2 regions of the Gordonia alkanivorans genome follow, and region 2 is predicted to be linked to the other one. Evidence: predicted binding sites of a transcription regulator. Region 2 holds the regulator's gene; the other holds the start of a gene.
The links. The regulator HspR, encoded in region 2, represses chaperone genes until heat shock. The targets are predictions, from matches to a motif close to ANNTGAGTNNNNNNNACTCANNT.

Region 1: the regulator HspR is predicted to act here: its motif matches at 5,046-5,068, upstream of clpB (ATP-dependent chaperone ClpB).

Annotation. Positions count from the first base shown of each region.
Region 1 covers NZ_CP027114.1:1,648,168-1,655,307, forward strand. The annotation lists gene C5O27_RS07555 (mycothiol-dependent nitroreductase Rv2466c family protein) at 1-513, opposite strand, end outside; gene C5O27_RS07560 (cytochrome P450) at 557-1,795, opposite strand; gene C5O27_RS07565 (DUF2784 domain-containing protein) at 1,912-2,298, shown strand; gene C5O27_RS07570 (IS481 family transposase) at 2,438-3,457, shown strand; gene C5O27_RS07575 (esterase/lipase family protein) at 3,488-4,729, opposite strand; gene clpB (ATP-dependent chaperone ClpB) at 5,138-7,140, shown strand, end outside.
Region 2 covers NZ_CP027114.1:1,520,138-1,527,277, forward strand. The annotation lists gene C5O27_RS22930 (hypothetical protein) at 1-140, opposite strand, end outside; partial or broken gene C5O27_RS22935 (hypothetical protein) at 400-633, opposite strand; gene dnaK (molecular chaperone DnaK) at 987-2,834, shown strand; gene grpE (nucleotide exchange factor GrpE) at 2,831-3,454, shown strand; gene dnaJ (molecular chaperone DnaJ) at 3,670-4,866, shown strand; gene C5O27_RS06950 (heat shock protein transcriptional repressor HspR) at 4,870-5,268, shown strand; gene C5O27_RS06955 (SRPBCC family protein) at 5,323-5,790, shown strand; gene C5O27_RS06960 (antibiotic biosynthesis monooxygenase family protein) at 5,866-6,168, shown strand; gene C5O27_RS06965 (hypothetical protein) at 6,209-7,140, shown strand, end outside.

The DNA.
Region 1 (7,140 bases), 130 kb from region 2:
CTCGGCCTCGTCGCCGGTCGGGAGGTCGGCGAGCACGGGACCGAAGAAGAAGGTGCCGTCGATGCCGAGGATCGGGCTGCCGCCGTCCTCACCGAGAGCATCCTGACCGCGCTGGTGGGATTCACGCACCGCGGTGTCGAACGACTCGTCGTCCATGGCGTCGGCCAGTTCGGCGGGGAGTCCTGCCGCGGTCAGCACCTCGGCGACGACACCGGGTGTCATCTCGTCGCCGGCGTGGTGGATTCGCTTGCCGAGCGCTGTGTAGAGCGGGTCGATCGCGTCTGCGCCGGTTTTCGCGGTCGCAGCTGCGATAACGCGACCCAGACGGCGAGCCGTCTCGAGTCGGCGGCGCTGTTCGTCGGAGTCGGGTTCCTCGTTCTCGTTGAGGATCGCGAGGCTCATGAGATGCCAGTCGACGTCGGCACCGTGGGCGGCCGCGCGGTCACGGAGCCATCGTGACGCCGCCCAGGCGAACGGACACACCGGATCGAAGTAGAAGTCGAAGTGGGTCATGGACGTGCGTGTACCCAATTCGGCCGGGTTCGATGCGTGGGGCTCAACGCAGGGAGTAGCGGATCGGCAGGTGCTTGAGGCCGCCGACGAACACGGTCGCGGCCAACTCGGGCTCGCCGGCGAACTCGATCGAGTCCAGACGTGGGATCAGTTCGCTGAACAGGCTTCTCATCTCCATCCGGGCCAGCGCTGCGCCGAGACAGAAATGCACGCCGTAACCGAAGGCCAGGTGTCTGTTCGGGAAGCGCCCGACGTCGAAGGTGAACGGGTCGTCGAAGATCTCTTCGTCCCGGTTTGCCGAAGTGTAAGCGAGATAGACGGATTCGCCCTTGCTGATGGGTACGCCACGCACCGTGGTGTCCGCGGCGGCGGTGCGCATGAACTCCTTGACCGGAGTGGTCCAACGGATCATCTCCTCGACCGCGGTTCCGATGAGGTCGGGCTCGCGGCGGAGACGGTCGAGTTCGCCGGGGTTCTCGATGAGTGCGCGCAGACCTCCGGAGATCGCGTCCTTGGTGGTGTCGTGGCCGGCGCTGGCGACGATCACGTAATAGGAGGCGGTGTCGACGTCGGAGAGAGGCTCACCGTCGATGCGGCCGTTGGCGATTGCCGACGCCAGGTCGCCGGTGGGATTCGCGCGTCGGGAGGCGGTCAGCGTGCTGAAGTAGTTGAAGAAGTCGAGCAGGGTGGCCATCCGCTCCTCGAGCGTGGCGCCGCGCTGGTACTCCTTGTCGTCGGCGCCGAACATCTCCTGGGTGAGCTGGTGCATTCGAGGGAAGTCCTCTTCGGGCAGTCCCAGCAACGACAGGATCACGTACAGCGGGAAGTGGATGGCGATGTCCTCGACGAAGTCACACTCCGGACCGATCTCAACCATCTTGTCGACGTAACGCTTCGCCAGTGCGTCCACCTGTACTTGCAACTCGCGCAACGCGTTCGGCCGGAACCAATCCTGACCGATCGCGCGCACCTTCTTGTGGTGTGGGTCGTCCATGTGGATCAGGGTGCGCAACCCGGCGCCGGACTCGAGCTGCGACCTGGCGAAGTCATCGGCCACGGCGGTTACCAGCACCGGGCGCGGTTCGCTGAGCCACAGGTTGTTGTCGCGCTCGATGTCCATGATGTCGGCGTGCTTGGTGATCGCGTAGAAGGGCCGGTACGGAGCCTTGTCGACGTAGGCGACCGGGTTGTGCGCTCGAAGGTAGGTCATCGCCGCGTGCAGTCGCGGCTCGTCGGCGTAGGCCGTCGGATCGGCGAATACGTTGGCGGCCTCGTCGCTCATGCTCGCGCTCACCGTTGGCGTCCTTCCGTCGAACGGGTGCTTCTCGCTTCGAGTGTCCGATATCGGCGGGTTCCAGATCGGCAGATTGGTGAACCCGATCGATTTACGCTGGACATATGCCTTATCGGGTCCTGGCCGACGGCATCGCGGTCCTGCATCTGATGTTCCTGCTGTACGTCATGTTCGGCGGGTTCATCGCCTGGCGGTGGCCGCGCACCATCGCGCTGCACCTGGTCGCGGTCGGGTGGGGGATGGCGTCGGTGGTCGTCGGTCTGGAGTGCCCGCTCACCGACGCCGAGAACTGGGCGCGGCGTCGGGCCGGGGAGGCCGGATTGCCGCCGACAGGATTCATCGACAACTACCTGACCGGGGTGATCTACCCGGATTCGGCACTCGGGTTGGTTCGTGGGTTGGTCGCTGCACTGGTTGTCGTGTCGTGGGTGGGGTTGTGGTGGCGAGTGCGGACCGGCTCGCGCCGTCGCAGAATCTCGACTTCGGGGTAGAGGCGCCACCTGCAACCGGCGCTAGTTGTACTGACCCGGAACGTTAGGTACGGCGTTCGGCGAGTCGACGTGACATAGGGAAGACCTCCGAGTGAGGTGTGGAGCTGTCTAAGAACCGCTCCTCAACCCGGAGGTCTTCGTGTCTCACCGTAATTCACCGCTGTCCCCGACTGGCCGGTTGCGTCTGGCTCGGTGTGTTGTGGACGACCGGTGGCCACTGCGCCGCGCAGCTGACCGGTTCAACGTGTCAGTCACCACGGCCAAGCGATGGGCGGATCGCTACCGCGACCACGGGCCGGCCGGAATGGGTGATCGGTCCAGCCGGCCCCGATCGTGTCCGCATCGCACCAGCCGGCGCCGGGAACGCCGGGTCGTCGGGTTACGCGTCTCCCGCCGCTGGGGGCCAGCCCGGATCGGATACCACCTGGGGTTGAACGTCTCCACGGTGCACCGCATCCTCACCCGCTACGGCTGCCTACGACTGTCGTGGATCGACCCGGCAACCGGGGCGCCGGTACGTGCCCGCAGACGCGAGATTCGCCGGTACGAACACCAAGCGCCCGGAGACTTGATCCACGTCGACATCAAAAAGCTCGGCAGAATCCCCGACGGCGGTGGACATCGCGTACACGGCCGCGCCCAGGGCACCCGCAACTCCAGTGCCCACCGCGAGCCTGGACGAACCCGCAAAGTTGCTGGCCGCCCCAACCTGGGGTACGCGTATCTGCATCACGCCGTCGACGACCACTCCCGCTACGCCTACTCCGAGATCCTCGCTGATGAGAAGAAGGAAACCGCGACCGCGTTCATGACTCGGGCGTTGGCGCACTTCGCCTCGATCGGTGTCACCACCGCGCGGGTGATGACCGACAACGGGTCGTGTTACCGGTCCCGCATATTTCGGGACTTGTTGCACGACAACAAGATCGAGCACAAGTGGACCAGACCGTACCGGCCGCAAACCAACGGCAAGGTCGAACGATTCAACCGGACCCTGCAGGAGGAATGGGCCTACGCCCGTCCCTACCTCAGCGAGTCCGAACGCGTCGCGGCGTTCCCCGAGTTCCTTCGCGTCTACAATCACGAACGCGGACACACCGCGCTCCGAGGCAACTCACCCGCCGACCGCGTACCCAACCTGTCGGGTCAGTACAGCTAGTGGGGCGAGGTCGCGATCGTGCGGGGCGGGTCAGTCGGTGCCCGGCGGTAGCGCACGCCGAGGCCTCAACAGGGGCAGCATCCACTCGTAGACGGCGTCATCGTTGAGCAAGGTGAAGTGATGGGCGCCGCCGATGTGGAGGCCATCGTCGATCTCGAATCCGAGGTGTCGCCTCCGATCTCGACCGCCGCCGCTGTTCGTCATCACCAATCCGTCGCCGACGATGCGGCCGAAGGGGTGGTCGGGTCGCCGGGTCACGGTCGCTGTCACGTAAAGGTGTCGTGCGTCCTCCATCAGCGGTGGGTAATCGACGGCGGGCTGCCTAAAGGCGTCGGGATCGATGTCGCGCCAATGATCTTCGGCGATCGCCCCGTGGAAGAGATCGCGAACGCCGGCACTGCGACGACCGAGGAGAGTGCCGAACGGGCGGCTGGTCGGCCGCAGGCGCAGGGCAGCAGTCGCCCAGTGAACCCCTCGTGCCAACGGTGCGCCGAGGTGCGGCGTCCCGAGGCATACGGTCTGTCGAACCAGCTTGGGCCAGTACGGGTCGACGGCCTGATGGCACGCACTGCGGATCACCAGGCCGCCCATCGAGTGGCCGATGAGGGTCAGGTCGGTCACCGGTACCGGCCACGACAACACGAGATCGTCGAGTAGCCGGGCGAGACGGCGGCCGTTGTCACTGATGTGTAGTCCCGAGTTGTACCGGATCATGACCTCGGTGCTGCCGAGGTCATCGGCGAGGCGCGCGCCGTAAGTGGGCTTGCCTCCGCGCTCCCACGCGAACTCGGTCTCCATCAGACCGTGCAGGAACACCGTCAGGTGTCCGGTGGCCCGGGGGAAGGCCGTGGCCAGGTCGCCCGGGGTGATCGAAACGACGGCGCCGTCCACGCGGACCGCGGCGTCCGGGGCCAGCGGTGACCGCTCGGCGGTCAGTTGATCACCGATCAACCCGTCGAGGATGCCGATGGCCGTGGCGCCCCGCTTGGTCTCGGACGGAACGCCGGTGTTGTGAACCGTCAGCGACTCGGCGAGGTCGCCGGCCACGTCGACGGTCGATGTGATCGCGGAGTAGACGGACGTGCTGATCGCGTCATGTATCACCTGGGCCGGACGGACCCTCGTTCCCCACGCCACGCGCAGACCGGCGAACACGGTGTCGGCGACGGATGAGTGGACGGCCGCGATGCCCGAGACCGCTTTGTTCAGCTCGTCGCGGCCCAGTGCCGCCAGTGCCGGCAGTTCGCGGGTGGGGGCGGAATCCACAGACATGATTTCAGTGTACGTGTGTCCACTGAAAGCTGGGTCCGGAACGCCGCGGTTTCGGTCACCCGGGACGGTTGAACGAACTGCTGCTCATCCATCCGGCGACGACGGCAAGGCGGGTGAGGCGCGTGCGAGTTCTCCGGGCTCATCCGACTCGATCGTTCTGACGGTCAGTCCGGGGCGCGACCCACGAACGCGATGGCCTGACATTCCCCCGCGGCGCAAAAGCGCGACCTCGACGACACCCGCGCTACTTGCAGGTGGCGCATCTGATTGAAAGCGGCGACTCTGGTGTGAGTGACGCACATCACAAAATAGGAAGCCCTGAGCGGAATGGACTCAACTTTGTTGGCGTTGCATCCTCCGTATGGCTCATACTTGAGCCTGTTGGACTAAAGAGAAAGGTGCACGCGAGTGGACAGCTTCACCCCCACCACGAAGACACAGCAGGCATTGAGCGCTGCTGTGCAGGCGGCGGCCAGTGCTGGCAACCCCGACGTGCGACCGGCCCACATCCTGGTGGCGTTGCTCGATCAGTCCGACGGCATCGCGTCGCCGCTGCTCAAGGCAGTGGGCGTTGACCCGTCGAACATTCGTGCGCAGGCCCAGATGCTGGTCGACCGCATGCCGACGGTGGCCCAGGCCAGTGCCACCCCCCAGCTCTCCCGCGAATCGATCGCGGCGGTCAGCGCAGCTCAGCAACTGGCCGGTGAGCTCGGCGACGAGTACGTCTCGACCGAGCACATCGTCGTCGGTCTGGCGACCGGTGACTCCGATGTCGCCAAGTTGCTGCACAACGCCGGAGCAACCCCGCAGGCCCTGCGCGATGCGTTCGTCGCAGTCCGCGGGAGCAGGCGTGTCACGAGCGAGGACCCGGAGTCGACGTACCAGGCACTCGAGAAGTACTCGACCGACCTGACGGCAGCCGCCCGCGAGGGCAAACTCGACCCGGTCATCGGACGTGACACCGAGATCCGTCGCGTCGTGCAGGTGCTCAGCCGACGGACCAAGAACAACCCGGTCCTCATCGGTGAGCCCGGTGTCGGCAAGACCGCGATCGTCGAGGGCCTCGCCCAGCGTGTCGTCGCCGGTGACGTGCCCGAATCGCTGCGGAACAAGACCGTCATCTCGCTCGACATGGGTTCGATGGTCGCCGGCGCGAAGTATCGCGGTGAGTTCGAGGAGCGGCTGAAGGCCGTGCTCGACGAGATCAAGAACTCCGACGGCCAGATCATCACCTTCATCGATGAGCTGCACACCATCGTCGGAGCCGGTGCGACAGGCGATTCCGCGATGGATGCCGGCAACATGATCAAGCCGATGCTCGCCCGCGGTGAGCTGCGGCTGGTCGGTGCCACGACCCTCGAGGAATACCGCAAGTACATCGAGAAGGACGCCGCGCTCGAGCGTCGCTTCCAGCAGGTGTACGTCGGCGAACCGTCGGTCGAGGACGCCATCGGCATCCTGCGCGGCCTCAAGGACCGGTACGAGGTGCACCACGGTGTGCGCATCACCGACTCCGCATTGGTCGCCGCCGCAACGCTTTCCGATCGTTACATCACCTCGCGCTTCCTGCCCGACAAGGCCATCGACCTCGTCGACGAGGCGGCGTCGCGGCTGCGTATGGAGATCGACTCGCGCCCCCTCGAGATCGACGAGGTCGAGCGGATCGTCCGCCGGCTCGAGGTCGAAGAGGTTGCACTGCAGAAGGAAACCGACGCGGCGTCGAAGGAACGGCTCGAGAAGTTGCGCGCCGAACTGGCCGATCAGAAGGAGAAGCTCAACGAGCTGTCCGCACGGTGGCAGTCGGAGAAGACGGCCATCGACGCGGTCCGCGACCTCAAGGAAGAGCTGGATCGTCTTCGCGGAGAAGCCGAACGCGCCGAGCGCGACGGTGACCTCGGACGCGCCGCCGAGCTCCGGTACGGCCGTATCCCCGGTCTGGAAAAGGAACTCGAGGCCGCGCTGGAGAAGACCGGCACCGATGCCGGTCAGGACGTGATGCTCCAGGAAGAGGTCGGACCCGACGACGTGGCGCAGGTCGTGTCGTCGTGGACCGGAATCCCGGCCGGACGCATGCTCGAAGGTGAGACCGCCAAGCTGCTGCGCATGGAGGACGAGCTGGGTAGGCGCGTCATCGGGCAGAAGGCTGCGGTCGAGGCCGTCTCCGACGCGGTGCGTCGTGCCCGAGCCGGTGTCGCCGACCCGAACCGGCCGCTGGGTTCGTTCATGTTCCTCGGCCCGACCGGCGTCGGCAAGACCGAGCTGGCCAAGGCACTCGCCGAGTTCTTGTTCGACGACGAGCGGGCGATGGTCCGTATCGACATGAGCGAGTATGGCGAGAAGCACAGCGTCGCCAGGCTCGTCGGTGCTCCACCCGGCTACGTCGGGTACGAGGCCGGTGGCCAGCTGACCGA
Region 2 (7,140 bases):
GCGCTGAGGGAGTCCGGGTCGGCGCCGAAACCCAGAGCGTCCAGGCCGCCCCACATCGAACCGGCGCGCGAGAAGTCGACCGCTTCCACAGACCGCACATGGCTCACCGACGACATCGCCTTGGCCATCGTCATCGCCACCCGTTCGACGATGAACGTCGGATGTACGCACGGTCCCGTGCAGGGTGGCGCCGCCGGTATGGCAGGCCTCGAGCATGCGCTGGGGGGACTTGCGGAACGGACTGAGCCAGTTGGGCATCGACACGTTGTGATACGCGGCGGTGGCCACCACGTTCTTCCCCGACTCGAGGAGGTCGATGACGTCGTCGTCGAGTCCCTTGATCACTGCGGCCGGTGCCGGGGTGAGGACGACGCAGTCGACGTCGAGCGCCTTGAACGCCTCGCGATCCCTGGTGGCGGCGATCCCGATCGGATCGGTACGCGCCAGCTCACCGATGTCCTTGCCCTCCTTCTTGCGGTTGTGCACCAGCGCGCCGACGACCTCGAACGCCGGGTCGGCGATCGCGGCACGGATGACCGCGCCGCCGACCTCGCCGGGACCCCACACCGCGATCCGGTACGGGCGTGTGGGGGAGGGGCCGGCTTCGGCGGTCGTCGGGCGGGGCAGCGTCATGGGGAAGGTCCTCGCGGGTCGTCGAAGTGGAATCGCTTGCTTCCTGTTGAAATCTGCCCGTCGGCGCCTGGTGTGTCAAGGACCACAGGGGTTGAGCGAAATTCGCTCAACTTTTTCCTGTGACCCGGGAACAAACCGGGAAGGGCCCCCGTTACACACTTCGAGAAACCTGAGCGGTCTAGACTCAAGTAGGTTTGACTCATCGCCCCGAGTTCAGTAGGACATGAGTCGGACGCACTGAAGTCCGCCTCGCGCAGGGTTCGGACATCATCCCCGCGTCCGACCGCGGGGGCACAACGACTTGAGTGCACACCGACTGGGGTGCACACCCACAAACTAGGAGGAAGCCAAACATGTCTCGTGCTGTTGGAATCGACCTCGGCACCACCAACTCCGTGGTTTCGGTGCTCGAGGGTGGCGAAGCATCGGTCATCGCCAATGCCGAAGGGTCGCGGACCACGCCGTCCGTCGTCGCCTTCGCGCGTAACGGCGAGGTACTCGTCGGTCAGCCGGCCAAGAATCAGGCGGTCACCAACGTCGACCGCACCATCCGCTCGGTCAAGCGCCACATGGGTGAGGGCAACTGGACGATCGAGATCGACGACAAGAAGTACACCCCACAGGAGATCAGCGCGCGCACGCTCATGAAGCTCAAGCGCGACGCCGAGGCCTACCTCGGTGAGGACGTCACCGACGCCGTGATCACCGTCCCCGCGTACTTCAACGACGCCCAGCGTCAGGCCACCAAGGAAGCCGGCCAGATCGCCGGCCTCAACGTTCTGCGCATCGTCAACGAGCCCACCGCGGCCGCCCTGGCCTACGGACTCGACAAGGGCGAGAAGGAACAGACCATCCTGGTCTTCGACCTCGGTGGCGGCACCTTCGACGTCTCGCTGCTCGAGATCGGCGACGGTGTGGTCGAGGTCCGCGCGACCTCTGGTGACAACCACCTCGGTGGTGACGACTGGGATCAGCGCGTCGTCGACTGGCTCGTCGAGAAGTTCAAGAGCCAGCATGGCGTCGATCTGACCAAGGACAAGATGGCCCTGCAGCGTCTGCGTGAGGCTGCCGAGAAGGCCAAGATCGAGCTGTCCAGCTCGCAGAGCACCTCGATCAACCTGCCCTACATCACCGTCGACGCCGACAAGAACCCGCTGTTCCTCGACGAGCAGCTGTCGCGCAGCGAGTTCCAGAAGATCACCTCTGATCTGCTCGAGCGCACCCGCGCGCCGTTCCAGGCCGTCATCAAGGATGCGGGCATCTCCGTCGGCGACATCGACCACGTCGTGCTCGTCGGTGGTTCGACCCGTATGCCGGCCGTCACCGACCTGGTGAAGGAACTGACCGGTGGCCGCGAGCCCAACAAGGGCGTCAACCCGGACGAGGTCGTCGCCGTCGGCGCCGCCCTGCAGGCCGGCGTTCTCCGCGGCGAGGTCAAGGACGTGCTGCTGCTCGACGTCACCCCGCTGTCCCTCGGTATCGAGACCAAGGGCGGCGTGATGCACAAGCTGATCGAGCGCAACACCACCATCCCGACCAAGCGCTCGGAGACCTACACCACGGCCGAGGACAACCAGCCGTCGGTGCAGATCCAGGTGTACCAGGGTGAGCGTGAGATCGCCTCGCACAACAAGTTGCTCGGCAGCTTCGAGCTGGGCGGCATCGCGCCTGCGCCGCAGGGTGTCCCGCAGATCGAGGTGACCTTCGACATCGACGCCAACGGCATCGTGCACGTCACCGCGAAGGACAAGGGCACCGGCAAGGAGAACTCGATCCGCATCCAGGACGGTTCCGGCCTGAGCAAGGACGAGATCGACCGCATGATCAAGGACGCCGAGGCGCACGCCGACGAGGACCGCAAGCGTCGCGAGGAGGCCGAGACCCGCAACCAGGCGGAGTCGCTGGTCCACCAGACCGAGAAGTTCCTCAAGGACAACGAGGACAAGGTCCCGGCCGATGTGAAGGACAAGGTCGAGGCCGCGGTCAACGACGCGAAGGAAGCGCTGAAGGGCACCGACTCGGCCGCGATCAAGACCGCGATCGAGAAGCTGTCGGAGGAGTCGCAGGCTCTCGGCCAGGCGATCTACGCCAGCGCCGCTGCGGAGTCCGCCGACGGTGAGGCCGGTGCTGCCGCCGACAACGATTCCGATGTCGTCGACGCCGAGGTCGTGGACGACGCCGACACCAAGGAGAACAAGTGACCGCAGGATCCCATTCGTCGAATGGGTCCGGCGAGGAGCCGGTGACGGTGACCGACCGTCGTCGCATCGACCCGGAAACGGGTGAGGTGCGCGACGAGCCGGCCGCCGGCCCCGGCCCGGCCGACGCCGAACCCGTCGTGGACGAGTCCGACACCGAGCAGCCGGCCGACGGGGCGTCCACGGACGCCCGGCTCGTCGAGCTGACGGCCGACCTGCAGCGGGAACGCGCCCAGTTCGCCAACTTCCGGCGACGAGCTGCCGAGGAGAAGCAGGGATCGGTTGCCTACGGCAAGCAGATCCTGATCGACAAGCTCCTCCCGGTTCTCGACGACCTCGACCGTGCCCGCGAGCACGGCGATCTCGAGACCGGCCCGCTTCGGGCCGTCGCCGACAAGCTGGCCGCAGTGCTGAACGCCGAAGGTCTCAAGTCCTTCGGTGCCGCGGGTGACGAGTTCAACCCCGAACTCCACGAAGCGGTCCAGCACGACGGCACCGGTGACCACCCGGTCATCGGCGCGGTGTACCGCTGCGGTTACCGCCTGGGCGAGAAGGTGATCCGCACCGCCATGGTGACGGTCACCGATCCCGAGCCCGCCGGCGACCAGACCGGTGCACAATAAGGCAACAGTCGCCCGTGCATGAGGGGCGATCCGACCACCGATCCCTGAGGTGCGAGGAGCGCAAGCGACGAGCCACGAAGGGCGACGAACCCTTCGTGGCTCGCTCCGCTCGCACCTCAGGGAGCGGGTGGGCTCGCTCCGCTCGCACCTCGGGGAGCGGGGAACAACTGAAACACCAATCCAGACAACAGAAGACCTGAAGGAGGTGACGTCTGGTGGCTCCACAACGTGAGTGGTTGGAACATGACTTCTACAAGGACCTGGGCGTTGCTTCTGACGCTTCGGCTGAAGAGATTCAGAAGGCCTATCGCAAGCTCGCCGCTGAGCTCCACCCCGACCGCAATCCGGGTGACGCGGAAGCCGAAGAACGATTCAAGCGAGTGTCCGAAGCAAAAAGCGTGCTGACGGACCCGCAGAAGCGCAAAGAGTACGACGAGACCCGTGCCATGTTCGCCGGCGGACGATTCCGCGGCGGCGGCAACGGCTTCCCGGGTGGATTCCCGGGCGGCGGCACGACGTACACGACCGGCGGCAACGACTTCGACCTCGGCGACCTGTTCGGCGGCGGTCAGGCCGGCGGCGCCGGCGGATTCGGCGACATCTTCGACGGACTCTTCAACCGTGGCGGCGGATCCCAGCGCACGTCGACGGCCAGCCGTCCCCGTCGCGGCAAGGACCTCGAGACCGAGACGACGCTGTCCTTCAAGGACGCAGCGCTCGGCACGACGGTCCCGCTGCGGGTGACCAGCCCGTCCCCGTGCACCACCTGTCACGGCTCGGGTGCCAAGCCGGGCACCAGCCCGCGAGTGTGCCCCAACTGCAACGGCTCCGGTTTCGTCAGCCGCAACCAGGGCGCCTTCGGGTTCAGCGAACCCTGCCAGGACTGCCAGGGCACCGGCTCGCGGATCGACGACCCGTGCACCGACTGCTCCGGCAGCGGCGTGAAGAACCGGACGCGCACCATCAACGTGCGCATCCCCGCCGGAGTCGAAGACGGACAACGGATCAGGCTCGCCGGACAGGGCGAGGCCGGACGCCGCGGAGCGCCGTCGGGCGACCTCTACGTCGTCGTCCACGTCACCCCGCACAAGCAGTTCACGCGCAGTGGCAGCGACCTTCGGGTGCAGCTCCCGGTGCGGATCTCCGAACTCGTTCTCGGCGCGACGGTCTCGGTACCGACGCTCGAGGGCTCGGTCGGTGTCAAGATCCCGCCGAACACCACCGACGGCCGGACGCTTCGCGTGCGCGGCCGCGGCGTCCCCAAGCGATCGGGTGGCGCAGGCGACCTGCTCGTGACGGTCAAGGTCGCGGTGCCGGACAAGCTCGACGACGCCGCGATCGAGGCGATGCGCGCCTACGATCAGGCCGAGCGGGCAAGCGGGTTCGATCCACGGGCGAACTGGGGGAGATGAGTCATGGCCGGCCAGAAGAACTTCGACGCCGACGGCGCGACCTTCATGATCTCGGTGGCCGCCGAGCTCGCCGGCATGCACGCCCAGACCCTGCGGACCTATGACCGCCTCGGTCTGGTCACCCCGCAGCGGACGAGTGGCGGCGGTCGTCGCTACTCGTCACGCGACGTCGACCTCCTGCGTGAGATCCAGCGTCTCTCGCAGGAGGAGGGTGTGAACCTCGCCGGGATCAAACGGATCATCGATCTGAGTAATCAGGTCGAGGCGCTGCAACAGCGGGTCCGTGAGCTCACCGACGAGGTCGCCGCGTCGCGGAACCGCCGCGGAGGCGAGCTCGTCCCGGTGCCCCGGACCAATGCCCTCGTCGTGTGGCAGCCGCGGCGCAGACGATCCGGCGACTGAACGGTCTGACTCGTTCCACGAGGGTGATCGGCAGGGTCCGCGTACGTTGGATGTATGGCTTCCGACACCGTCATCACCGTTGACACGGGCCCGCACCGCGTTTCACGGCGCATCGTCGTCGACGCGCCGGCCGCCGAGGTCTTCGCCCTCATCGCCAACCCGCATCGTCATCACGAGCTCGACGGTTCGGGGACGGTTCGCGACACGCCCGTCAAGGGCCCGGAAAAACTCACTCCCGGTGCGCGATTCAGCGTCGGGATGAAGCAGTTCGGCATCCCGTACACGATCACCTCCACCGCGACCGACGTCGACGCCGACCGGGTCGTCGAGTGGAAGCACCCCATGGGTCATCGCTGGCGCTGGGACCTCGTCGCCACGTCGCCGACGACCACGCAGGTCACCGAGACCTTCGACTATTCCACGCTCAAGATCCCGAAGATCATGGAACTGATCGGCTACGACAAGAAGAACGGTCAGGGCATCGAGAGCACGCTCCGGGCTCTCGCGAACCGCTTCGGCTGATACCACCGCCATCTTGCCGACATCGTGTCGGTAAGATGGCGGAGACCTATCGGACCCGAACCAGGAGTCGACGAGATGTTCGTGATCACCAACCGCATCGATGTCACCGAGAACGCCGAGGCCTTCGAGAAGGCATTCTCGGACTCGATGCGCACCACGCTGAAGGGTGTCCCCGGCCTGCACCGCGCGACCCTGATGCGTCCGGAGGCCGAGGGCCTGCCCTACGTCTCCACCATGGAGTTCGACGCCAAGGACGACTTCCTGGCGTGGCTGAAGTCGGATTCGTTCCGCGCCTCGCACTCCGATGACCAGGCCCCGGGCATGCAGGCTCCGTCGGCCGTCGAGCAGCACACCCTGATCGAGACCTTCACCGCCTGACCAGGCCGTCCCAGGGCGGCCGCGAAAGGAAGCCCTCTCCATGGAGTTCGAGGACGATACGCCGACATCAGACGACGAAGCGGTGGTCGTCCTCGGAGTCGTGGCCGCCCCCGGGCAACCGATCGGGTTGGCGCGCAAGCTCGTCGACGCGAACCTGATCGAGCACGTCCAGACCAGCTTCCCCGGAGCCCGATGGCAGATCGAGATCGTCGAGGCATCCGTGGTGCAGCCGCCCGCGACCGATGCCCAGATCGTCGACGCCGCGAGAGACGTTCTCCTCGAACGTGAATGGGACCTGGTGATCTGTCTGACGGATCTGCCTCTGCACGTGGGCCGGCGCCCTGTCGTCGCGCATGCGAACGCGGTGCACGGCGTCGCGGTCCTGTCGGTCCCCGCCCTCGGCCCGACCGGCCTACGTCAGCGGGCGCGGACCACGGTCACCGGTCTCGTCGGACAACTCCTCGGTGCCGACGCCGACGACCTCCGCGACCACGAGAAGTCCCCGTCGAAGTCGCCGCTGCGGCATCGTGTCCGCCAGCTCGGCACCGACACCGACGAGGCGGGCACCGCCTTCACCGCCCGGGTGCTGACCGGCAATCTCCGGCTCCTTTCGGGGATGGTGCGCGCCAACCGACCGTGGCGCCTCGCGCTCGGACTGACCCGGGCACTGACCGGCGCCATCGCCGCCGGTGTCTTCGCACTGGTCACCGCCGACATCTGGCTACTGGCCGACACCTTCGGCTGGGTCCGCCTCACCGGCGTCGCCGTCGGTTCGATCGTCGCCATCACCGCCACCCTGATCGTCGGCGCCAACCTGTGGGAACGGGGGTCGTCGCGGCAGTCGCGCGAACAGATCGTCCTGTTCAACACCGTCACCGTCATCACCGTCGTGCTGGGAGTCGCGGCGTTCTATGCCGCTCTCTTCGTTCTCGCGGCCCTCGGCGCCCTGTGCCTCGTGGTCCCACAGGTCTT